DNA from 2 places in the Mesorhizobium sp. P3_A8 genome. Region 2 is predicted to be linked to the other one. Evidence: predicted binding sites of a transcription regulator. Region 2 holds the regulator's gene; the other holds the start of a gene.
The links. Region 2 encodes PhoB, which activates phosphate uptake and scavenging genes when phosphate is short. Its sites were predicted from a motif close to TGTCATNNANCTGTCAT; they were not measured.

Region 1 (10,533 bases), on a different contig from region 2:
TGGTCGGCGGCAACGGGCGTGGCGGCGTCGAATTCGGTTTCAATCACACGATCTGGATGAACCGAGCGGAATTCCGCCACCACCTATTCCAGCACAGGTTCCAGCGGTTTCGGCTCGGCCTCCTTGACCACCAGCCCCGCGCCCATAGGGGTCCGGGCGAAGTCGAGCACATTGTCTATGAGCCCGCTCATGCGCACCACGCTGCCTTCCATCAGGGCCAGGATCTGCGCGCGCTTCGCCTCGTCATCGGTGCGCTTCAGCATGTTGACGCCGGACGCTATCGAGCCGAGCGGGTTGCGCAGGTCATGACCGAGGACCGCGATGAACTGCTCGCGCAATTCCTTGTTGCCGCGCTCGTGCAGGGTTTCGGCACGGGCGGCGTCCAGCCGCTCGGCCGCGTCCAGATGGGCCGCGATCAGTTCGGCGAACAGTTTGAACATGCCGATGATTTCGCGGTTCTTCAGCCGCGCCGGACGTGGGTCGATGGCGCATAGCGTGCCGAAGAACTGCCCGTCCTTGCGGATGATCGGCATCGATATGTAGCTCTGAAAACCATATTGCGCGGGCGTGTGGTGGCCGCAAAAAACCGTATCATCGGCAACGCTATCAATCACCACGGCTTCATGGCTGGCGCGAATCTCGTTGCAGATGGTGGTTTCGACCTTCAGCTCGCCACCCGGAGCCAAGCCGAAATCGATATTGTCGAGCACGCTGCAGACGATCCAGCGATCCTCGGTAACGCGGGCGACCGCGGCAAAGCCCATTCCAGTGGTGCGGCAAACGACGTCGAGAATGGTCGGAATGGCATCAATGCGTACGATTGCATCTATGTCGTGCTGGAAATCGTGTGCCACGTCTACCTGATCAGAATTCCGTTGCGCGGCACCGTATTTGACGGCTCGGTATCTGTCATCAAGCTAAAATGCGCTTTCGTGCCGCCACGGCGCTTTCTCAGTCCAGACTTGAACCGATTTGCATCCATACCGCCCGCAATCTCCGCTTGAAGCCATTTGTGCAACGCGATACGCCGTTGCCCAAATCGACAGACCGGAGACTTGCCGTGAGCACGCCAAAGACCAGAACCGAAACCGATACGTTCGGCCCCATCGAGGTTGCGGCCGACCGCTATTGGGGCGCGCAGGCGCAGCGCTCACTCGGCAATTTCAAGATCGGCTGGGAAAAGCAGCCGGTTTCGGTCGTGCGCGCGCTGGGCATCGTCAAGCGGGCGGCGGCGGAAGCCAATATGGAGCTGAAGCGCCTCGATCCCGCGATCGGCAAAACGATTGTCGAGGCGGCGCAAGAGGTCATTGACGGCAAGCTCAACGACCATTTCCCGCTGGTGGTCTGGCAGACCGGCTCGGGCACGCAATCCAACATGAACGCCAATGAGGTGATCTCCAACCGGGCGATCGAGATGCTGGGCGGCGTCATGGGCTCGAAGAAGCCGGTGCATCCCAACGACCACGTCAATATGAGCCAGTCGTCGAACGACACCTATCCGACGGCCATGCACATCGCCTGCGCCGAGCGCATCGTGCACGATTTGTTGCCAGCGTTGAAGCACCTGCACAAGGCGCTTGCCGCCAAGAGCCGAGAGTTCAACCACATCATCAAGATCGGTCGCACGCACACGCAGGATGCCACGCCGCTGACGCTGGGCCAGGAATTCTCAGGCTATGCGGCGCAGGTCGCCTCATCGATCAAGCGCATCGAACTGACGCTGCCCGGCCTGCAGGAACTGGCGCAGGGCGGCACCGCTGTCGGCACCGGCCTCAACGCGCCGGTCGGCTTTGCCGAGCGGGTGGCTGACCGCATCGCCGCCATCACCGGCATCGCCTTCGTCACCGCGCCGAACAAGTTCGAGGCGCTGGCGGCACACGATTCCATGGTTTTTTCGCACGGCGCCATCAACGCGGCGGCCGCCGCGCTGTTCAAGGTCGCCAACGACATCCGCTTCCTCGGTTCCGGCCCGCGCTCGGGTCTCGGCGAATTGTCGCTGCCGGAAAACGAACCCGGCTCGTCGATCATGCCGGGCAAGGTCAATCCAACGCAGTGCGAAGCGATGACGCAGGTCTGCGTGCAGGTGTTCGGCAACAACGCAGCGCTGACCTTCGCCGGCAGCCAAGGCCATTTCGAGCTCAATGTCTACAACCCGCTGATGGCCTACAATTTCCTGCAGTCGGTGCAGCTGCTCGCCGACGCATCGGTCTCCTTCACGGACAATTGCGTCGTCGGCATCGAGGCGCGTGAAGACAATATCAAGGCGGCCCTCGACCGCTCGCTGATGCTGGTGACGGCGCTTGCGCCGACCATCGGCTACGACAACGCCGCCAAGATCGCCAAGACGGCGCACAAGAACGGCACGACGCTGCGCGAGGAGGCGCTGGCCACCGGACTGGTCAGCGAGGCCGACTATGACCGGCTGGTGCGGCCGGAGGACATGACGCATCCGGGGTAAGGTGTTTTTCGGCGGGATAATTTGCTCCCGTCACCACATCACCCGACACAAATTTCGCGCTTCCTGGCCGATCACGGAAATGTACAACCTGTGAACGATGTGTCGCCGGATAGGCGGCTTTGGTGAACAGTCGGTATCGTCTATCTCTCCGGCATTCAACCCATTCGGAGAGTCCCCATGTCCATCAACACTTCCGCCGCCGGCGCCGGCACCGCGTCCAACAGCGCTGTCACCATCCTGCTCGGCCGCATCCTGCTCGCGGTCATTTTCCTGCTTTCCGGTTTCGGCAAGCTCACCGCCATTTCCGGCACCGCTGCCTATTTCGGCGGTATCGGCCTGCCCTTTCCGACCGTAACCGCCGTTGTCGTCGGCCTGATCGAACTGCTCGGCGGCCTTGCCATCCTCGTCGGCTTCCAGACCCGGATTGCCGCCTGGGTGCTCGCGGTCTTCACCATCGCCACCGGGCTGGTTGCTCACACCGGCTGGGCCGACCAGATGCAGATGATCCAGTTTCTCAAGAACCTCGCCATCACCGGCGGCTTCATCTTGCTGGCTTCCTCAGGCCCGGGCGCCTATTCGATCGACGCCAAGCGCGGCTGAGCCTCCCCTCCCAAGCCCCCTCCCAGGTCTTGACAGAAGCGGCGCGGAATTTTTCGCGCCGCTTTTTCGTTGTCTGAAGTAGCCGGTTCGGTATCGGCGGCAGCAGCGCAGGCGTAGACTGCGCGGTGGCTGGCTCGGACCCAATCAGGCGCCGGCAAGGGAGGTGGCCATGGCTCGCAACGCATTGCTTCTGGTTTCGCGGCTGCTGTTTGCCGTGATGTTCGTACCGTCAGGCTTTCAGGCGCTCGCCAACATCGCCGGCACTTCAGCCTATTTCGCCGGCCTCGGTCTGCCGTTGCCGACGCTCGCCGCCTGGGGCACCGGCCTGTTCGAGCTGATCGCCGGATTGCTGGTCCTCGTCGGCTTCCAGACCCGGATCGTGGCGCTGCTGCTGGCGGCCTTCTGCGTCGTTGCCGGCTTTATCGGCCACTACGGCCAGGGCGCTGACGATGCGATGCTCGCCTTCCTGCACCAGCAAATGCTTATGAAGGACATTGCTATATCAGGCGGTTTCCTGGCGCTGGCGATGGCTGGTGCCGGAGCCTGGTCGGCCGATGGACGCGGCAGCGAGACTTGATCTCGATTAAAGACGCAGGAAATTGGCCAGGATGATCTCGCGCCAGACGCGCGTCGGCGTCACCCAGGCATCCCAGGCATTGTACTTGCCGGCATAGATGACGGCCGCGATGTCCGCCTCGGGCATCAGCCAGAGCCGCTGGCCGCCATTGCCGAAGCCGGCATGCCACGGTTTGGGAGCATCGAAGGCTGGCGCGGGCGCGTCGCCGATGAACCACAGCCGACCATAGCCGAGGCCATCGGGCGTCGAAGTCGCCGATGTGAACGATGCCGCGATCCAGCTTTCCGAGACGATGCGCTGCCCGTTCCACTCGCCCTTGCGAAGAAGCAACTGACCGATCTTGAGCAGATCGCCAGCGGTCAGCCTGAGCCCCGAGGCTGCCGAGGCGATGCCATCGTTACCGGCCGACCAGTGGAACCGCCCGATGCCGAGCGGCGCGAACAGTGCTTCACGCGCGAAGTCCGGCAGCGATTTGCCGCTGCCTCTCTCGATGATCGCGCCAACGAGCGCCACGCTGCCACCGGAATAGATCCAGCGGCTCCCGGCTTCCGCGATGATCGGCCGTTCGAGGACGAAGCGATAGCGGTCGGGGGCGAGTTCCATCGCGATCTCGCTGTTCAGCGGATCGCTGTAGGGACGGTTCTCGTCCCATTCCATGCCGAGCGTCATCGTCAGTGCGTGGCCGATGGTGATCCTGGCGCGGGCCGGGTCGGCGGCGAGACCTGCATATTCGGGAAACTGCGCGACAAGCGGCGCTTCGGGCGGCGGCACCAATCCCTTGTCGAGCGCAATGCCGTAAAGCAGGCTGACAATACTCTTCGTCACCGAGCGCAGATCGTGCAGCGTGCCGGCGTCGAAAGCGACATGACCGAGGGGCCGCCCCCATTCCCCATCGGCGCCTTCCGCGTAGTGCTCCAGGAAGACTTGCCCGGCGCGGGCGGCGAGAACCACGTGCAGATCGCGCAGCAGACCGGATTCGATGCCGGCGACGAGCTTGCGATGGATCGTGGGATCGAAACCGAGGGATTTCGGCGATTCGCCGCTAGGGGACGGCGACATGGGTTTCCGTGTAACGGTCATCGACCCACTCACATCAGTCCGAGAAAACGAAGTTTGCCAACCGACTTACATTCACGGGCTGTGAGGCAAGGCCTCCGTAACCCAGACGGCCGACACCTATGTAGAGACATAGCTGTCTTTTTCGTACTGCTTCAGACACCCATTCGTATCCAAAATCGCTTTGCGCTTTGACGTAATTCCGAAGGTTGCCGTCTATCGCGACGTACACATAGCCATCTGATTGAATCAGCTCTCTTCTCTTCAGGTATGGCAACAGATCGACCCTGCCAAAGATGGGCCTGATCGACCCTCCGATGGTCTGCGCCTTATCAAACAGAGCTTGGTTGATACCTTGAGAACACGGCTGAAGTCGCGAGAACAAATCAGCCTTCGAGAGAGACTTCATGAGCTTGAATATGTCGGCGCTTGGCTTGAATACGAAGTAATTTATTTTCTCTCCGTGCTTGGGCGCCACGAGCATCCGGTGAAAATTAAACGGCATTCTTTCGCCATCGCCCTTTGGATAAGACCGATCGAACTTGAATGTCCCTTTGGACTCAAGGGACAAGGTGTAAAGCGTCTGCGCTCTTGCTGATCCGACGCCCAAAAAGCCGAGGGCTGAAAGCAACAACAGCAATATCTGGCTGCATTTCATGTATTTTCTCCGCCCCGCCGCCCCCAGTCGTCGCCCTCTTCCGATCCGCCCCAGGGAACACGGCTCCCGATGCTACTTCACCGACACGCTCGGCCCGCCCTCGACCGCCAGCACCAGCCTGCGGTTGGTGATCCGCGCCAATTGCGCCAAGCGGCCGGCCGGCCGCTCGCCGTAGAGGTCGGAGAGCGACGCCGGCAACACCAGCGCCAGCACGCCGTTGGCGCGCTGTTCCCATTTCAGCCTAGGCATGATGCCGGGCATCGAGGCCGTCAGCAGATAGACCACCCGCATCATCGCCGCCAGCACCCGGGCCCGCTCAAGGTAGCGTGGCGTAGCCAGCGCCTTGATTTCGGGTGCGATGGATTCGTTGAAGATGCCGTCGTGACGATAGGCGCTGGCCAAAGCCAGGAAGGCACGGCCGGGATGGTCGACGCCGTAGAAAGAGGCATGGGCAATAATGTTGAGCGACTGCCTGCCGCGATATTCGGGATGCGCACGCCAGCCGATATCGGCCAGCAATGCGGCTGCGTGGCGGTAGCGCGCCTCGTCCTCGGTCTCGTCGATGCCGAAGGCGGCAAAGGATTTGGCCGTCCAGTCGACCAGCTCGTGCGCATGGGTGACGGAGCGCGAGCGCAACCGGGCGAGCTCCTCGGACGCCGAAATCAACGGATCGGCCTTCTGCTCCGCCTCATCGAGCAGCGAATAGAGAAAGCCTTCTCGTACGCCGAGCGCCGAGACGATGATCTTCGACGGCTGCATCGCCGCCATGATCTCCTGCAACACGATGGCGCCATAGGGCAGCAGCGAGCGGCGGTTCTTCGAAACGCCTTCGATCCCCTTGACCTTCTCGATCTCGGCTTTGGCCACCTGCTTGAGAAAGTTCGCCGCACTGTCGGCTGACATCTCGTAATGGTGCATGACGCCGAGCGGGTAGTTGTTCATCTCCATGTGCAACCGGGCGAGGTTTCGCCAGGTGCCGCCGACGGCGTAAAAGGGCCGGCCCTGCCCGCCCTTCAACAGCTTGGCCCGCGCCAACTCGTCGCGCGCGATCTTCTGCGCCTGGGTGAGCGAATTCTTCGCCATGTCCTGCAGACGCAGGCCACCGAGCGGCAGCGTTATGCCGTCACCGATCGCCTCGCCATTGACGTCGACGAGTTCGAGGCTGCCGCCGCCCAGATCGCCGGCAATGCCATTGGCCGGATGGAAGCCCGAAATGACACCAAGCGCCGAATAATGGGCTTCCTGGCGCCCGCTGATGACGCGGATCTCGGTCTTCAGCACCTCTTCGGCGCGGTGAATGAAATCGGGGCCGTTGATCGCCTCGCGCGCGGCGGCGGTAGCCAAGACATACATATGCTCGGAGCCGGCCTGATCGGACAGCGCGCGAAAGCGGCGGAACTCTTCCATCGAGCGCGTCACCGCCTCGGGGTCGAGTTTGCCGGTCGAAACGATGCCGCGGCCAAGACCTGCCAGCATCTTTTCGTTGAACAGCATGGTCGGCGAGCGCGCCAGCCCTTCATAGACAACGAGGCGGATCGAATTCGACCCGATGTCGATGATGGACAGCGGTCGGCGGTCCTGCAGCCGGCCCTGGGAATCAGACAGCATCAGGTGGACGCTGCGGCGTTCTTCTTGCGGCGCTTGAACTGCGCAATGCGTTTGGGCGCATGCGACTTCAGCGCGTCACCCCGTCCCGACAGGCTCGGATTGGTCATGAAATATTCCTGCGCGTTGAACGGTTCCTCGCCCTCCTCCAGCACCACGCGCCGGGAGGTTCCATCTGCCAATACGTCGAAACTTTGCTGATTGTCCATGATGTTGCCCAGCATGATCTGGCCCAGGATCTGTTCATGCACAGTTGGATTGGTGATCGGCACCATGGTTTCGACGCGGCGATCGAGATTGCGCGGCATCAGGTCGGCCGAGGAGATGTAGACGATCGCTTCATCCGAGGGCAGGCCATGGCCGTTGCCGAAACAATAGATGCGGCTGTGTTCGAGGAACCGGCCGACGATCGACTTGACCCTGATGTTTTCCGACAGGCCCGGCACCTGCGGCCGCAGGCAGCAGATACCGCGCACGACGAGGTCGATTTCCACCCCGACGCGGCTGGCATCGTAAAGCGCGTCGATGATGATCGGGTCGACAAGCGCGTTCATCTTCATCCAGATGCGCGCCGGCTTTCCTTCCAGCGCATGGGCGACTTCGTCGGAAATGTGCTTCAGGATGCGGCTTCTCAGCGTGAATGGCGAGATCGCGATCCGCATTTCATCGGTCGGCTCGGCGTAGCCGGTGATGAAATTGAACAGCTGGGCGACATCGCGGGCGATCGTCGGATCGGTGGTGAAGAAGGACAGGTCAGTGTAGATACGCGCGGTGACCGGGTGGTAGTTGCCAGTGCCGAGATGCACGTAGTTGCGCAGCTTGCCATCCTCGCGCCGCACCACCAGCGACATTTTGGCGTGGGTCTTCAACTCGAGGAAGCCGAACACGACCTGCACGCCGGCGCGCTCGAGATCGCGCGCCCAGCGGATGTTGGCTTCTTCGTCGAACCGGGCCTTGAGCTCGACAAGCGCGGTCACCGACTTGCCGGCCTCTGCCGCGTCGACCAGCGCGCGCACGATCGGGCTGTCGTTGGAGGTGCGGTAAAGCGTCTGCTTGATCGCCACCACTTCGGGATCGGCCATCGCCTGGCGCAGGAACTGCACGACGACGTCGAAGGATTCATAGGGGTGGTGGACGACGATGTCCTTCTCGCGAATGGCGGCAAAACAGTCGCCGCCATGCTCACGGATGCGCTCGGGAAAGCGCGGATTGTAGGGCGTGAACTTCAGGTCATCGCGGGGGATGGAGACAATCTCGGAGATCTGGCTGAGCGCCAGCGGTCCGGTGAGCACGCTGATACGGCTCGATGAGACACCGAGCTCGCCAGCGACGAATTCGCGCAGTTCGCCAGGCATCAGCTTGTCGAATTCGATGCGGATCACCGAACCACGGCGGCGGCGTTTCAGCGCCGTCTCGAACAGGCGCACGAGATCTTCCGACTCCTCCTCGACCTCGATATCGCTGTCTCGAATGATGCGGAACGTGCCGGAACCCTTGACCTCGTAGCCCGGAAACAGCTTGCCGATATAGAGGCCGACCGCCTCTTCCAGCGGAATGAAGCGGACATGGTGCTTGCGATCGGGCAAACGGATGAAGCGCTTCAGCGCCACCGGCAGGCGCAAGAGCGCACTCATCTCCTCGCCATTCTTGCGGTGGCGCAGCTGCAACGCCATCGAGAAGCCGAGATTGGGAATGAACGGGAACGGATGCGCCGGGTCGATCGACAGCGGGGTGAGCACCGGAAACACCTGGTCCTGGAAATGGTCCTCCAGCCAGACCTTCTCGTCCTTGGTCAGAGCGTCGCGGGTGATGCTCTCGATGCCTTCCTTGTTGAGCAACACTGTGAGTGCCGAAAGGCTCTTCTGCTGGTCTTCCTGCAGCCGTTCAACCTCGCGCAGCAATTGTTCGAGCTGCTGCTCGGGCGTGCGGCCATCGGGGCTTTTCAGCGTGATTCCTTCGCGCACCTGGCCCGCAAGGCCAGCGACACGCACCATGAAGAACTCATCGAGATTGGCTGCCGAGATCGACAGGAAGCGCACACGCTCCAGCAGCGGATGATGGGTGTTCAGCGATTCTTCGAGCACGCGGCGATTGAACTGCAGCCAGGAAAACTCGCGGTTGACGAAGCGATCGGGGTTGCCGCCTTCCGAACTGGCCACCTCGACATTGACGAATTCGCTCTGCACCGGCTTCAGTTCGTTCATGTTCCTGCCCGTAACCGTTCCTTTTGCAGCGCCGCCAGATGGCGATGGACGCTCTAACATGCCGTTGTGACGCATGATCGGTCGCGGAATCGCTTTGCGTCCGCGCTCACGCGCTTAACCGGCTTAACTTATCCTCTGACAGGCTTTTGCGACAGTTTGATTTCATCGATCTTGCAAAGAGACCTGTTATGATCCAGATGCATGCGTGACTGCGTTAAGGAGACGACGATGGCAGGCGGTTCCATTCCCCATTTCCAGAACGATGCGGGCCATCCGGCGATCGACATCGGGGTCAAGGAATTCATGTGCACGGGCGCCAACCCGCCTTTCGACCATCCGCATGTGTTTCTCGACATGGGCGACGACAATGAGAAAGTCTGCCCCTATTGCTCGACGCTCTACCGCTATTCGCCGAAGCTGAAGGCGTCGGAAACGCTGCCGGCCGGCTGCCTCTACATCGACCAGGCCGCCTGATTCTTTCGCGACAGCCCTGATGGACGACACGCGCTCCCGGCAAGTCGTCATCGCCGGAGCCGGCGTCGCCGGGCTGACCGCAGCCATTGCCTTTGCCGAACGTGGCTACCCTGTGCAGGTTTTCGAACAGGCACAGCGCCTGGAAGCGGCAGGCGCCGGCATCCAGCTCTCTCCCAACGCGACACGGATCCTGCGCCAACTCGGCGTGCTCGACCGGCTTCTGCCGGCAGCGGTGCGGCCGGAGGCCGTGGTGCTGAAGGACGCAAGGACGCTGCGAGAACTCGCGCGGGTACCGTTGGGACAAGCCGGGGAAAGCCGCTGGGGCGCTCCCTATCTCGTCGCGCACCGGGCCGACCTGCAGAGCGCACTGATGGCGCGTGTTGCCGAGATGCCTGATATCCATCTCACAACCGGCGCACGCGTTGGCCAAATTGCCACTGGTCCCCATGGCGTCACGGCAAGTGTGGAGACCGGAGGCGACACCACCGAGACGCATGGCTTTCTGCTGGTCGGCGCCGATGGCGTGTGGTCATCGGTGCGCGGGCTCGCCGGTTCGAAAAGCGGGTTTGCGTCAAGCCATTTTTCCGGCGAACTGGCATGGCGCGCAACCGTGGCGACCGACAGCCCCGCCGGACAGGCCTTTGCCGCCATTGGCGCTGCCGACTGCGTCACCACTTTCCTCCATCCCGGCTTCCACATGGTCGCCTATCCCGTCCGCAAAGGCAGCGCCTTCAATCTTGCCGCCTTCACCAGGGGCGAGCGCATCGCGGAAGGCTGGTCGGGCCATGCCGACCCCGCCATCCTTGGGGGAGCCATGCGCGGTACCGTGCAGGCGTTGGGAAGACTTGTCGCATTGGCCGGCCCCTGGACGGCCTTTCCGATCCATACCGTTGAACAACCG
Region 2 (10,533 bases):
AGAATGGCGTCCGCTGGTTTCAGGTCTGGGTCGATGCCGACCGGGGCGACGCCGGCGACGTGCAAGGTGTCGTCACCACCATGGTCGAGACCACCGAGCAGAAGCGGCGCGAACAGACACTGACAACGCTGCTGCGCGAGGTCAGCCACCGCTCGAAGAATCTCCTGGCGATCATCCAGAGCATCGCGACCCAGACCGGTCGCTATTCCGACGGCATCGGCGACTTCCTGACCCGCTTTCGCGGCCGGCTGCAGTCGCTGGCCTCGTCCCAGGATCTGGTGACCTCCTCGAACTGGCGCGGTGCGGCCCTTCATGAACTGGTGATGGGCCAGGTCGGCCGTTATGGGACAAACACATCGCACAGCCTTCGCTTCCGGGGCGCCAACCCCTATCTCAATCCCAATGCCGCCCTGCATATCGGCTTGGCGATGCATGAACTTGCGGTCAACTCGGTCAGTTACGGCGCCTTGTCCCGGCAAGATGGATTCGTCGAAGTGACCGCCAATCTCAACACCGCCGCCACTGGGGAAGTCGCCCTGTCGCTGACATGGGCCGAAACCATCGGAACCGATGCCGGTCGCAATCAAAAGCGCTTCGGCAGCGTCGCGCTGGAGCGGGTGGTGCCGGCATCCCTGAGCGGAACCGCGAGCCTCGACATCGCGGACGGCCACCTCGAATACCGCCTTGTCGTCCCGCACAGCAATTTCGAGACGCAGTGAGCCGCCTGCGGCAACAACGATCCTTAACCGGCTGTTCACCATAAGAGCGGATGCTGTTTTACCCAGATACCGCCGCAATCCGCCGGGTTGCGGCACGGTGTGGGGAGGAATGCTTGACAGTCGCCGACATGAACAGACTGGAACAGGCCGCCCGTATTTCGATGGGCGAATTCCAGGATCCTGAAGCATCCGCGGAAACGCTTCCCCAGCCGCATCACACATTGCTGTGGGGCATCGTCCTGGCGGCGGCCGCGACAATCCTCCTCATCGCCCTGTTCCAGCTGACCTGACCGAAATCTGCTGCCGGCAATAGTGCGTGGTGTTTAACCGCTTGCTGCAGCGGCATTTATTCGCGTGTCACCCCACCCGCTCAGGAACTTTTGACCGATGTGGGTCGTTATTGCGGCGAGAGGGCATGTCGCCATGGAACACATCGCTGCATTTTTGCTTGTCATCGGTTGCACCAATTCGATGACCGAGTGCCGTGAGTTGCAGGTGCCGGTGAGCATTTTCGAAACCGCCGACGAATGTACCGCAGAGCGCCCCTTTGCCATGGGCGACGTGCAGGGACAGGCACAGCGTATCGTCGCCAAATGTCTCGCTGTCGATCCCGCGCTCGAGGATGACTATGATCAGATCGTCTGGAATGTGCGTCCGGATGGTAACCTTGATGCCTCTCTGGCAATTTCCAGCCTGGTCATGGCATCGAACGCAATGCGCCCAGAAAAAGACTATCTTAGCCAACAATAAATTCCAGCAGCAAAGGCCGTCATTTCGTGCTAAATGGCTGTCGGAGCTTACCAAAGTGTGGACACAAAGTGAGGAGTGACTCTATGCGGAAGATTATTATTGCCATGGCTGCGGTGGTTGCCGTCAGCGGCTGTACCTCGACCGAGGAGAACGTTGTCGGCGGCGGCTTGATTGGCGCCGGTATCGGCGGCTTGGTCGGCGGCGGCAAGGGCGCGCTGATCGGTGCGGCTGTCGGTGCCGGGTCCGGCCTGCTGGTCCGCAGGCTGCAGAACGGCCGATGCAAGTATCGTGATAGGCACGGCAATATCTACATCGCCCGCTGCAACTAATTCGGCGATAACAGTCGATCCGGGGACCGGTCCGCTGGTCTCCGGATTTTCTCGCTTGGAACGCCTTTACGTCTGACGGTGCGCCGTCAGCCCGTGAGCGGAATTTTTATTTCCACCTTCAGACCATCGGCTTGAAAATCGCGCTTGATCGTGCCGCGCAGTTCGCGCGTGACGTTGAGGTCGATCAGCTTGGTGCCGAACCCGGTCTCGGCAGGCGCCTCGACTTTCTTCTTCCCGGTCTCCCGCCAATTCAGTGCCAGCGTTCGCTCGCGCCCTGGCCCTTCCAGCGACCAGTCCACCTTGAGCGCCCAATCACTTCTGACCGAGTTGGCGAAAGTTCCGGCTTCGCCATATTTCAGCGCATTGGTTGCCAGCTCATGGAAGGTCAGGCCAAGCGCTTGCGTCGTGGTCTCGTCGAGCAACACCTCCGGCCCCGACAGCAACCCTTCCGGCAAGTCCTTGCCGAACACCTGGCCAAGTTCAATGCGCAGCAGATCGGCGAGATCGGCCTTCTGCCAGCGCGAGCGCGTCAGCATGTCCTGGGAGGCCGCCATCGCCTGCAGCCTGGCCGAGAAGGATGCCGAAAACTCGCTGACGTCGGTCGCCCGCAAAGCCGTCTGCCGCGCGATCGCCAACACCCTGGTGATCGAATTCTTGATGCGATGCTTCATCTCCTGCAGCATCAGGTCTTTTTCGAGCAAGCTCTTTTCGGTCGTCTCGTGCAGGCGCGATGCCGCCTCATAGGCCCGCTGCTGATAGCGCGCCACCAGCGCGATGGCGCCCGCCGCCAGCAGGCCGAACAGCCCCAGCATCACCGGAATGGCGCGCGACGACGGCTGCGAGAAGGCGCTGGTCGGCCTGAACAACACCGTCCACGGGCGCCCGGCCACCGTGATCTTGCGGGTGACCAGCAACCGGTCGCCAAAGGATGAAGCCGGCGGCGTCTCCGACCGGAACAACAGGTCGTCGCTGTTCACCGCGCCGTCATAAATCTCGGTGTTGACCGGCAGCAGTGGCGCCCGGCTGAGTGCGATCTGGAACAGGTCGCGGGCCCGGAAGGCCGCGTAGAGAAAGCCCGCGGTCGAGGATCGCGATGCGTTGATGACCTCCGGCGCGGTTTCGACATTGAGCCGCACGAAGACCAGGAAGCCGGTGAAGGTCTGTGTCGCACCCGTGCCCTGGCCCAGTTGCACCAGCCCGCTCGCATGCTGCTGGTCATCGGCCATAGCCTTTTCGATCGCCACGCGCCGCACCGGTTCGCTGAACATGTCGTAGCCGATGCTGGACTGGTTGGACGGATCCAGCGGCTCGAAAAGCATGATGGGCGCGCGCCAGGGCTGCGTCGTGTCCGGATAGACCGGATGGCTGGCGCCGAAATCGTGGAGGATGTCGCGTTCGACCGCCGCTTCGTCACCCGTCTTGACGAGGCCGAGGAAGCCGATGCCGCGTAGGCCGGCGAAATTGTTGTCGACATCCAGCGCGTTGAAGAACGCCTTGAACTCGTTCTGGGAGATGTCGCCATTGCGGGCGTCGAACAGCGCCTGCGTCGACCGCAGCAGCGACAAATGCAGGTCGATACGGCTCTCGATCCTGTTGAGGGCGTCGTCGGCCGCCGCTTCGAACTTGATGCGGGAGGCTTCCTGCGTCGCGAAATAAGCGTACCCCGCCATGGTCATGCTGATCAGCGCAACGGCGATGAACGCGACAATCGGAAAGAGTTTCTTCAACGGATGATGCGGTCCATGGGGCAATACCGGACCTTTATGGGCAAGTCGCCGGGCCAACACAATGGCAAGGCCAAGCCATCGCGATCACTGGCATATCACGTGACCGGCAACCGGCCATGCCGATCAAACCCATACCGGACCGCCCGCAGGCCTCAGGCGGCGATCTTCAGCGCGCCCGGCCCGGGAATGGCACCCGGAGGACATTTGCCCAGGATGATCATGCCGAGCACCTCGTCCTGCGTCACATCGGTGGTGCGCGCGGTGCCGACGACCTGGCCGTTCTTCATCACGCAGACCCGGTCGGCCAGTTCGAACACATCGTGGATGTCGTGGCTGATCAGGAAGATGCCTATACCATCGGATTTGAGCTGCTTGACCAGTTCGCCGACCTGCGCCGTCTCCTGCGGGCCAAGGGCCGCCGTCGGCTCGTCCATGATCAGGATGCGGGCGTTGAACAGGATCGCGCGTGCGATCGCCACCGACTGCCGTTGGCCGCCAGACAGCTTGATCACCGGCTCCTTGAAGCGCTGGAAGCGCGGATTGAGCCGGCCCATCACCTTGCGCGCCTCGGCCTCCATCGCAACGTCGTCGAGCGTGCCCCATCCGGTCATCAGCTCGCGGCCGAGGAACAGATTGGCGGCGGCGTCGACATTATCGGCCAGCGCCAGCGTTTGGTAGATCGTCTCGATGCCGTATTTCTTGGCATCGCGCGGATTGGCGATCGAAGCCTCCTCGCCATTGACGAAGATCTGGCCGGCATCGCGCTTGTAGGCGCCGGACAGGATTTTGATCAGCGTCGACTTGCCGGCGCCGTTATGGCCAAGCAGCGCCACGACCTCGCCCGGGAAAAGATCGATCGAGGCGTCGTCGACGGCCCGGATGCCGCCAAAGGCGATCGAGATGTTGCGCATGTCGATCAGGGCGGTGGCTGCAGGAGCAGTCTTGTCAATCATGGCGATGCCTCCCCTAAACGCGCTTGCGGTAAACAGTGTCGAGCCACACGGCGATGACCAGCACTGCGCCGACGACGATGCTCTGCAGCGGCGAGTCGATGCCGAGCAGCACCATGCCCGACTGCAATGATTGCATCAAAAGCGCGCCCAGCATGGCGCCCATCACCGTGCCTGCGCCGCCGGCGAGTGACGTGCCGCCGATGACAGCGGCGGCGATGACCAGAAGCTCGTCCAGCGTGCCCAGCGCATTGGTCGACGCGTTGAGGCGGGCCGACGAGATCGCCGCGCTGATCGCGGCCAGCACACCCATAATCATGAACACCTTCATGGTCACCCAACGGGTGTTGATGCCGGCAAGTTCGGCCGCCTCCGGATTGCCGCCAATGGCAAAGACATAGCGGCCGAAACGCGTGCGCTTGGTGATGAAGGTCATGATAATGCCGACAGTCACCGCCATCAGCACCGGTATGGCAATGCCATGCGCGATGAACAGCCCGCCTGCGGGAATGGTAATGCCGTTCTGCTGGGCGTACTGGCGCACGATGCCGATCGGCCATGGATAGGAATTGGCGATCCAGACGGCGCCAAGGATGGCGGCGCAAGCAACCACGCCAAGCAAGGTCTCGGCCCAAACCGGGCGCAGCGGAAAGTTGAACCGCTTGCGCTGCGACCTGCCGTTGAGCAGCATGAAGGCGACCGCCACGCAGGCGACGACACCGACGATCCAGCTGGCGGTAGCGCCGATCGAGCCGCGTGGTCCGCCGCCCATCAGCTGGAAGGTTGTGTCGAGCGGCGCGACCGTGCGCCCGCTGGTGATCAGCCATGCCATGCCGCGCCAGACCAGCAGGCCGCCCAGCGTCACGATGAAGGCCGGAACCTCCATATAGGCGATGATAAAGCCCTGGAATGCGCCGATCAGGAGACCAAGCACCACACCGGCCGCCAGCGCGATGATCCAAAGCCACGGATTTCCAAGCTGGAAACCGATGACGCGAATGAGGAATTCGGCCTGCGCCACGCCCATGATCATGCCGATCACGCCTTCGACGGATCCGACCGAGAGGTCGATGTTGCGCATGACGATAACCAGCACCATGCCGGTCGCCATGATCGCGACCGACGAGGTCTGCACCGATAGGTTCCACAGATTGCGCGGTGTCAGGAAAAGCCCGCCCGACAGGATATGGATGCCGACCCAGATGACCAGCAGCGCCCCGACCATGCCGAGCATGCGCGTGTCGAGTTCGGTAGCCTTGAGGAACCGTCCAACGGCGCTGAGTTCGGATGCACGCGCCTTGTCCGCCGCGGTGCTGCCGACCGGTTGATTAGAGGTCGTGTCGGTCATGCTATCCTCCCACCGGTTTACCGTCTGGCGCGGATGCCGGAACATGGATGCTATTTGCTTTCCGCAGTCATTTGAAGCGGGAAGCCCCTTGAGAAACGCCGCGGCTTTTGGGCCGCGGCGTCGATATCGAACGGTATTACGCCGTTTAGTTGCAGGCCGCGACGCTGCCGGCGGCGACGCCCGCACAGACTTCGTCCTTCTTGATCCAGCCGGCGTCGATGACGACGTTTAGATTGTCCTTGGTGATGGCGACCGGGGTCAGGAACAGCGACTTGACGGTGTTGCCGCCAGGCGTCGTGAAGTCCTTGACGCCGGCGATGTCGGTCATCTTCTTGCCGTCGGCCAGCTGCGAGGCGATCTCGGCGGCGTTCTTGCCGAGCTCGCGCGCGTCTTTCCACACCGACACGGTCTGGGTGCCGAGCGCGATGCGGTTCAGCGCGGCATGATCGCCGTCCTGGCCCGACACCGGCACGGTGCCGGCCAAGCCTTGCGCCGTCAGCGCCGCGACGACGCCGCCGGCGGTGCCGTCATTGGCGGCGACCACGGCATCGACCTTGTTGTCGTTGGCCGTCAGGAACTGCTCCATGTTCTTCTGGGCGTTGGCGGGCAGCCAGCCGTCCGTATAGGCTTCGCCGACATTCTTGATCTTGCCGCTGTCGATGGCCGCCTTGAGCACTTCCATCGAGCCCGAGAACAGGAAGTCGGCGTTCGGATCGGCGCCCGAGCCCTTGATGAAGACATAATTGCCTTCCGGCTTGGCCTTGAACACCGCAGCCGCCTGCAAGCGGCCGACTTCCTTGTTGTCAAAGGTCAGGTAGAAGACGTCCTTGTTCTCGATCAGGCGGTCATAGCCGACGACCGGAATGCCTTCGTCCAGCGCCTTCTGCACGGCCGGGCCGATGGCCGAGGCATCCTGCGCCAGGATGATCAGCGAATTGGCGCCCTGCGAGATCAGGCTTTCGACATCGGTAAGCTGCTTGCCGGGATTGGACTGCGCATCGGCGGAGATGTACTTGTCGCCGGCGGCCTCGATCGCCTTCTTCATGGCGGCCTCGTCGGTCTTCCAGCGCTCTTCCTGGAAGTTGGACCAGGAAACGCCGATGACCTTGTCCTTCGCCTGCGCGACCGACACAAGCGTCAGCGACATGGCGACACCCGCCAGGATGGCGGCTGTGAATCTCTTCATGATATTCCTCCCTGCGCCGCGTATGGCGCGACCAAACTGGCCCTAAGGCCGGCACAGAGGCTCTATTTTTTCGAGCCTCGAAAAAACACTGATCCAACACCGGAACGCTGTCAACAACGATTCTGATGGATTTTGATGTCCTCATGAATTTTTTTCGAGCCTCGGAATAAATAAATGACAGGACGGGCCGCTTCTGCCAGTATTTGACCGTGTCGCCGGCAGCGTTCGAGGGGCTGGAGGAACCGCGGCGACCGGGAGGATGTGGGAAAACATGTCGGTCGGAATCCGCCACGACGATTTGCGCCGGCGCAACCGCGCGATGGTGATTGCGGCCGTGCGCCGGGCCGGTCGGCCCTCGCGCACCGAGATTGCCGCGACCACCGGCCTCAGCCACTCGACCATATCGGCGATTTCTTCCGACCTGATCGGCGAAGGCATACTGGCCGAAGGCAAGCCGAGCGAGGCCGGCGCACTCAAGCGCGGCCGGCCGCAGGTCGGCCTCGGCCTCAACCCGGAGGCTGCGGCTGTCATGACCGTGGTGCTGTCGCTGAATTTCCTCTCCGTCGCCGTCATCGACTATGCCGGCCAGGTGGTATCGGAAGAACAGCGCCGGCTGGACACGCTGACCATGTCGCGCGAGGCGCTGATCGGCGAATGCGTCGCCATTGTACGGCGCCGCCTCGAGGATCCCGATATCGACGTGCGCAGCGTCGCCCGCATCGCGCTGGCGATCCAGGGCATCACCGACACCGAGGCCCGGGCGATGCTGTGGTCGCCGATCACGCCGCAGACCGACATCGCCTTCGCCGACATCCTCGAGGCAGAGTTCGGCATCCCAGCCACCATGGAGAACGACTGCAACATGATGGCGGTGGCGCTGCGTTGGCGCGATCCCGAGCGCTACCGCGACGACTTCATCGCCATCCTTCTGTCGCACGGCATCGGCATGGGCCTGGTGCTGAAGGGCGAGCTGTTCACCGGTACCCATTCCTCGGGCGGCGAGTTCGGCCACATGATCCATCGGCCAGGCGGCGCGCTCTGCCGCTGCGGACGCCGCGGCTGCGTCGAGGCCTATGCCGGCAACTACGCCATCTGGCGCAACGCCAGGCAGCTCAGCGAGGACACCGAGCCGGTCGCCGATGTCAGCGACGCGCAGATGCGGGCACTGGCCGCGACGGCACGGGAACGCGACGGGCCCGAGCGCGAAGCCTACCGCAAGGCCGGTGAGGCGCTCGGCTACGCCCTCGGCAGCCTGTTCGCGCTGATCGACCCCGCACCCGTCGCGATGGTCGGCGTCAGCGCCGCCGCCTTCGACCTGATCGAGCCGGCATTGCGCGAGGCCATCGCCCAGACGGCCGGCGGCCAGCACTCGAAATCGATTTCCTTCGACACCGAACCGAACGAACTGCCGCTGATCCGCGAAGGCTGCGCCATGCGCGCCCTGACCTTCGTCGACCAGGAGATTTTCGCGCCGGGCGTGCAGGCGAGAGCTGGCACCGGCAAGAACGTTGCCTGAATCAGGTCCCGCTCAATCTTCCCTGATCGCGTAGCCCGCGCCACGAATGGTTCTGATGACATCGGGCATGCGGCCATTGTTGACCGCCTTGCGCAGGCGGCCGACATGCACGTCCACCGTACGCTCGTCGATATAGATCGTCTCGCCCCAGACATTGTCGAGCAACTGGCTGCGCGAGAAGACGCGGCCGGGATGGCGCATCATGAATTCGAGCAGGCGGAACTCGGTCGGCCCGAGCCGGATCTCGCTCTTCTTGCGATAGACCCGGTGCGATTCACGGTCGAGCACGATGTCGCCGACCTTGAGCACGCTGGACAGGACTTCCGGCTTGGCGCGGCGCAGCAGCGCCTTGACGCGAGCCATGAATTCCGGCGTCGAGAACGGCTTGACCAGATAGTCGTCGGCGCCGGTCGAGAGCCCACGGACGCGGTCGCTTTCTTCGCCCCGCGCGGTCAGCATGATGATCGGCAGCCGCTCGGTCTCGGGCCGCATCCGCAGGCGCCGGCAGAGTTCGATGCCGGACACCGCCGGCACCATCCAGTCGAGCACCAGAAGGTCGGGCACGTTCTCCTGCAAGCGGATCTCAGCCTCGTCGCCGCGCGGCACCACCTCCACCTGGTAGCCTTCGGATTCAAGATTGTAACGGAGCAGCACCCCCAGCGGCTCCTCATCCTCCACCACCATGATGCGTGGCGCGATCATTGATTGGTCACCTCTTGCGTCAGGCCGCGGGCGCCGACATCGCCGTCTCGTCCTGCTTGGGACGATTGGCGGGCAACTGCGTGCCGGTCAGGACATAGTAGGCGTTTTCGGCGATGTTGGTCACGTGGTCGCCGATGCGTTCGAGATTCTTGGCGCAGAACAGCAGATGGGTGCAAGCCGTGATGTTGCGCGGATCTTCCATCATGTAGGTCAGCAGTTCGCGGAAGACGGAGGTGTATTTGACGTCGATGCGTTCGTCGTCGGCGCGCAGCTTCGCCAGTGCGGCGGCATCGCGCGCCGCATACTCCTCGATCACGCCCTGCACCTGGATCAGCACCAGCTGCGCCATGGCGTCGATGGAATGCGACAGGTCGCGCGGCGTGGCGCTGAGACCAACGGTGCCGACACGCTTGGCGATGTTCTTGGCAAGATCGCCAATGCGTTCGAGATCGCCGGCCATGCGGATCGAGCCGACGACGTGGCGCAGATCGTCGGCCATCGGCTGGCGCTTGGCGATCAGCGTGATGGCGCGATCGTCGAGTTCGCGCTGGCGCGCATCCATGATGGCGTCGTCGGAGACCACGCGCTGTGCCAGTGCGTTGTCGGAATTCAGCAGCGCCTTGGTGGCGCCGCCGACCATCGAGCCAGCGAGATCGCCCATGTCGCTGATCAGCCTGCTGATCTGTCCGAGATCCTCGTCGAAGGCTGCGACTGTGTGTTCGGCCATGATCCTGGTCCTCGTATGCGTGCGATCAGCCGAAGCGGCCGGTGATGTAGTCTTGCGTGCGCTTCTCGCGAGGCGACGTGAAGATCTTCTCGGTTTTGTCGAACTCGACCAGCTCGCCCAGATACATGAAAGCGGTCTGCTTCGAGACGCGCGCCGCCTGCTGCATGTTGTGGGTGACGATGACGATCGTGTAGTCGGCCTGCAGTTCGTCGATCAGCTCCTCGATCTTGGCGGTCGACAGCGGGTCGAGCGCCGAGGCTGGCTCGTCGAGCAGGATGACTTCCGGCTTCACCGCCACGGTGCGGGCGATGCACAGCCGCTGCTGCTGGCCACCGGACAGGCTGAGGCCGCTGGCGTTAAGCTTGTCCTTGACCTCGTTCCACAGGGCTGCGCGCTTCAGCGCCTGCTCAACGCGGCCGTCCATCTCGGCCTTGCTGATCTTCTCATAGAGCCTGACGCCAAAGGCGATGTTCTCATAGATCGACATCGGGAACGGGGTCGGCTTCTGGAACACCATGCCGATCTTGGTGCGCAGCAGGTTGAGATCTTGCGAGCGGTCGAGGACGTTCTGGCCGTCGA

Region 1: a site for PhoB is predicted at 9,307-9,323, ahead of AC1DX4_RS04935 (RNA degradosome polyphosphate kinase). Genes of this name have one in related genera too.

What each region holds. Positions count from the first base shown of each region.
Region 1 covers NZ_JBFUGI010000002.1:168,299-178,831, forward strand. Annotated here, with positions in the region: gene AC1DX4_RS04895 (sensor histidine kinase) at 1-80, opposite strand, end outside; gene AC1DX4_RS04900 (sensor histidine kinase) at 84-854, opposite strand; gene fumC (class II fumarate hydratase) at 1,061-2,458, shown strand; gene AC1DX4_RS04910 (DoxX family protein) at 2,636-3,058, shown strand; gene AC1DX4_RS04915 (DoxX family protein) at 3,228-3,635, shown strand; gene AC1DX4_RS04920 (serine hydrolase domain-containing protein) at 3,642-4,694, opposite strand; gene AC1DX4_RS04925 (hypothetical protein) at 4,729-5,349, opposite strand; gene ppx (exopolyphosphatase) at 5,422-6,957, opposite strand; gene AC1DX4_RS04935 (RNA degradosome polyphosphate kinase) at 6,957-9,158, opposite strand; gene AC1DX4_RS04940 (zinc-finger domain-containing protein) at 9,387-9,632, shown strand; gene AC1DX4_RS04945 (FAD-dependent monooxygenase) at 9,652-10,533, shown strand, end outside.
Region 2 covers NZ_JBFUGI010000013.1:36,074-46,606, reverse strand. Annotated here, with positions in the region: gene AC1DX4_RS27025 (sensor histidine kinase) at 1-719, shown strand, start outside; gene AC1DX4_RS27020 (hypothetical protein) at 833-1,009, shown strand; gene AC1DX4_RS27015 (hypothetical protein) at 1,143-1,469, shown strand; gene AC1DX4_RS27010 (YMGG-like glycine zipper-containing protein) at 1,553-1,798, shown strand; gene AC1DX4_RS27005 (CHASE domain-containing protein) at 1,885-3,525, opposite strand; gene AC1DX4_RS27000 (ATP-binding cassette domain-containing protein) at 3,678-4,478, opposite strand; gene AC1DX4_RS26995 (sugar ABC transporter permease) at 4,492-5,823, opposite strand; gene xylF (D-xylose ABC transporter substrate-binding protein) at 5,969-7,009, opposite strand; gene AC1DX4_RS26985 (ROK family protein) at 7,281-8,525, shown strand; gene phoB (phosphate regulon transcriptional regulator PhoB) at 8,538-9,227, opposite strand; gene phoU (phosphate signaling complex protein PhoU) at 9,247-9,954, opposite strand; gene pstB (phosphate ABC transporter ATP-binding protein PstB) at 9,980-10,533, opposite strand, start outside.